One region of the Flagellimonas alvinocaridis genome, then DNA from elsewhere that is predicted to be linked to it. Evidence: riboswitches for the same ligand, from Rfam matches in the RefSeq annotation. Region 1 holds a riboswitch; the other holds the start of a gene.
The links. Region 1 has a riboswitch for cobalamin ahead of metE (5-methyltetrahydropteroyltriglutamate--homocysteine S-methyltransferase). Riboswitches for the same ligand answer to the same signal wherever they lie in the genome.
Positions count from the first base shown of each region.

Region 2: another riboswitch for cobalamin. It lies ahead of ACP14V_RS06600 (TonB-dependent receptor plug domain-containing protein); the one in region 1 lies ahead of metE (5-methyltetrahydropteroyltriglutamate--homocysteine S-methyltransferase).

Region 1 covers NZ_OZ252111.1:3,336,831-3,339,035, forward strand. The annotation lists gene ACP14V_RS14930 (LrgB family protein) at 1-353, opposite strand, end outside; gene ACP14V_RS14935 (CidA/LrgA family protein) at 350-685, opposite strand; cobalamin riboswitch at 958-1,158, shown strand; gene metE (5-methyltetrahydropteroyltriglutamate--homocysteine S-methyltransferase) at 1,319-2,205, shown strand, end outside.
Region 2 covers NZ_OZ252111.1:1,454,649-1,456,853, reverse strand. The annotation lists gene ACP14V_RS06600 (TonB-dependent receptor plug domain-containing protein) at 1-985, opposite strand, end outside; cobalamin riboswitch at 1,055-1,275, opposite strand; gene ACP14V_RS06595 (ABC transporter substrate-binding protein) at 1,330-2,205, shown strand, end outside.

The DNA of each region.
Region 1 (2,205 bases):
GCCTTAAGAGCCATCAGAATAAAAATTAAACTGAGTATACTACCAATACCTCCAACAAAAACGGCTATGCAAAAAGGCAACAAGTTGGATTTTATTTCATCCAACTTTTCATAAAATAGAACTCCAAGTGCCACCACTGAAGGCCCTAGAAAGAAACTGAGAAATTTTCCTCCACTGTCATAGGTCCCAAAATCCACATCAAAAACTGACAAGAGAAGTATAAGCACAAAAATGGTAACCAAAATAGGGGTTGTCAAAGCCCATTTCACCTTCTTATGTAAACCTTGGGCCAAAAAATATATAGCCAAGGTCAAAAACACCCAGACTACTGGTAAGGACAGAAAGGTTTTCATTTCTTCTGCAGTTTTTCTTGAATAAATGCTGTGAGGTAAAGTGTTAATATTGTACTTCCCAAAACCGCCAAACCAATGGAGAACCAATGTGCTTTAATGGTCTCAAAATGCACCATCAACCCTACGCCATAAGGCACAAAAAACAGGACCAAATATTTCAGTAGTTTATCAGAAGCCGGTTTCACCATTTCCAACTTGATGAGTTTGAATTTCAAGGCCAGAAATATCAATACCATTCCGATGATATTCCCTGCTATGGGAATCTTAAAAATGTAATTCACAAATTCCCCAAGAATGAGAAAAAGAAAAATAATGGTTAAGGATTTGAGCATTCCGTTATCGATTTTAGGCTGAAATTTAAGGCTTCATGATGTAATCCTCCGCACAAAAGCAAAATTTTGTGTCCTGAATAAGTGGATCAGTTCTCAACATCCAATCATATTCTGATAATTGATCTACTAAAAAACCACACCTTTTATTAAGTCCCTTTTACACTTTGACTGATGTTCTCAGCAACTGTTCTTTTCATTAATGTGACTTTTCTAGATAGATGTGCACAGATTATTGCATACATTTACACCTCAATAAGTTCTTTACTTAATTTCTTTATCAAAACGATAAGGGTTTCCGATTTAGGTCGGAATTAAAAGGGAATCGTGTGTAAATCACGAGCTGACGCGCAACTGTAAGTCCGATTCCATTTGGAATAGTATGTTTTTGCCATAAAAGCCATTGTCTTATTTTAGGATGAGAAGGCGGTAAAAATCGAACAAGCCAGGATACCTGCCCATGTCGTTCCTACTTTGTAGGATTTTGACGGTGCCTTCGCGTAAAGGGCGGGTCGAGCGTTTGAATTTTTCCAGAAATCCGGGTAAATTCCAGCCACGTTCTTCTTGTTTTAAGGCATTGCGAAGTTGAGCTAAGGAGCTTTTATCTAATTGTTCAATTTTATAAAAGCTTTAGCAATGAAGACAAGCAATTTGGGTTACCCAAGAGTTGGTGCCCACCGTGAGCTGAAAAAGGCTTGCGAAAAGTATTGGTCGGGCAAGATTTCTTTGGAGGAACTGCTCGTGACCGGAAAGAGCATCCGAAAAGAAAACTGGAAGCTCCAACACGAAAAGGGAATCGACCTTATCCCTTCCAACGATTTTTCATTTTATGATCAGGTTCTGGACACCACTTTAATGGTGGGTGCCATTCCAGAGCGCTACAAAAATGCCCAAGTATCCAATGAAAATTTATTGGATCTTTATTTTGCCATGGCAAGGGGCTTGCAAAAAGATGGCGTGGATGTCATTGCCATGGAAATGACGAAATGGTTCGATACGAATTATCACTACATCGTTCCTGAATTTACCAAAGATCAAGAGTTTGCACTACTATCCTCAAAAGTCATTGACGAATTCAATGAAGCCAAAGCACTTGGAATCCATACGAAACCTGTGCTTTTGGGTCCTGTAACCTATCTGCTACTGGGGAAGGAAAAAGAAGAGGGTTTTAAAAGGCTTGATTTATTGTCCAAACTTCTTCCTGTATATTTTACCATTTTGGAAAGATTGACGGAAGCGGGAGCGACCTGGGTACAATTTGATGAGCCTATACTGTCCACAGACCTTACACATGAGGAACAAGAAGCCATTATCCATGTATATCATAGGGTTTCAGAAAAATTCCCAAACCTAAAAGCCTATTTGGCCAGTTATTTTGGGGATTATGGGAACAATCTTGGTACTGTGCTTTCATTGCCAGTATGTGCACTCCACTTGGATTTGAAAAGAGGGCCCAATCAACTGGAACAGGTTTTAAAGTCCGATAAACGCCGAGAAAACATTTCTCTTTCTTTGGGTGTGGT
Region 2 (2,205 bases), 1.8 Mb from region 1:
ATTTGTTGTAAAAATCAAGTACCAAATTCTTTCCATCCGATATACTCTCCCCAAAGGTGCTTTTGGAATCCGTCTCGTAATCCGTATAGGCTGCGTTCAGGTGCAGCGACCCGTTGCCATACGCAAAAGATGAAGCCACTCCGGCCCTCTTCTGGTTCACTCTGGAACGGTTAGGGGCCTCCATAAAATCTGCATCGAATTCATTGGAATAACGGGTCTGGTTTCCATACACTGATAATCGAAAGTCCTCAGAAAATTGATAGCCCAATTTAACGTTGGTGCTGAAATGGGAAAAATTGTCCTCTTCGTTTTCCGGGGTCACTGCCGCGGAAAGCCCTTTGGAACTACGGTTGGAAAAATCCACCGCGTAATCGAACTTATCCAAGGTCCCATTCAAGGAAACCGCATTGCTCAGATTGCCCAAATTGTAATTCTGGTCATCGGCCGTCTGATTGGTCCCCACCGTGGATTGAAAATTCCCGGTAATCTTCTCCTTGGAGCTTTTCTTGGTGGTGATGTTGATCACCGCCGTGGCGGCATTGGTCCCGTAGAGGGTACTGGCAGCTCCCTTGATGATCTCTATACTTTCAATATTTGCCGTGGAAAGCAATCGCAAGTCGTATTCTTGACTAAAGGATGATGGATCGGAAACCCTAACCCCATCAATGATGACCAAAACCTGTCTTCCTCGACCGCCACGGGCAAAAACGCCCAAAACATCGCCGTCACGTCCACGACTTCCCGTAATCTCGATCCCACTCTTGGTGTTGATGATCTGGGCCACGGTCTGGCCTTGTTTTCGTTCCAATTCCTCAGCAGTGATCTTGATTACCGTCTTTCCTGAATTCTCACGCTTCAGTTCAAATTTGGAATCGCTCACCACAACCTCATCCAATTGTTGCACGTGGGCCGAATCTTGTTGTTGGGCACAAAGTCCCTTGCCTGCCAAAAGGGCGGCACATAACCATAAATGATTTTTCTTCATTTCGTTTAAATCAATAAACGGGAGCGTAGTATGGTGTTCATACGCAAACTTTTATCCCGAAAGTTTAACATTGTTTGTTTGAATTTGGCAGGTCTCCTGACTTGCTTTATGCGGTTTGACCTTCCCATCCCGGTCGGACAGTGGTTTAGAAGAAACCGCATCCCATTTTAAGGGTACCAAAACAAGTTTGGCATAAACTTACAGTTGCGGGAACAGTTCCGGATTTTCACCAGATTCCCTTTTAATCACACGTCAACAACAACGTGCAAACCAAAATTCAACGCGAAAGTAATCAATCTGTTTAATCTTTTTTGGCAAAAGTTAATTAATCTTACTTTTGGTCCATGGCAAAAAAACAGTTATCCATACTCCTGATCGGAATAGCTTCCATGCTCTTGGTTTTGGGCTGTGGCGAAAAAAAGAAGGCACCAGTCATCGACCTAGTAACTACGGAGGAAGCCCAAATCCAATACGCTACGGGCTTTACGGTCCAACACAATGGCCAGTTCACCGAAATTGAGGTCACTGCAGCTTGGCCCGGTTCCGAAAAAAGCTTCAAGTATGCCTTGGTACCGAGGGAAAAGTTGGCAGTCATTACCTTACCTAGTGATGCCTATGATGCCATTGTGGCGACACCGGTTGAGCGCATGGTAATCACTTCAACTACTCATATTCCTTCCTTGGAAGCCTTGGGAGTACTGGAATCCGTGGTAGGATTTCCCAATACCGATTTGATTTCCTCTCCTGTTACCCGGCAGCGAATCGACCATGGCCTGATCAAAGAATTGGGTACCAATGAGAATATCAATACCGAGGTGGTTTTGGAACTCAACCCCGAACTGGTCATGGGATTTGGTATCAATGATACCAACAAGGCCTATGACATCATCAAACGGTCTGGAATTCCCGTGGTCTATAATGGGGATTGGGTAGAACAGACCCCATTGGGAAAAGCGGAATGGATCAAATTCTTTGCCCCTTTCTTTCATAAAGAAATGGAGGCCGATAGTATTTTTTCGGATATCGAAAAGTCCTATCAAGAGGCCAAACTGTTGGCCAAAAATGCCAAAGAACGTCCTACCGTGCTTACTGGGGGTCTCTACAAGGATGTGTGGTACGTTTCCGGTGGAAAAAGTTGGATGGCCCAATTTTTAGAAGATGCCAATACTGATTATATCTGGGCAGATACGAAAGAGACCGGAGGAATTAGTCTAAGTTTG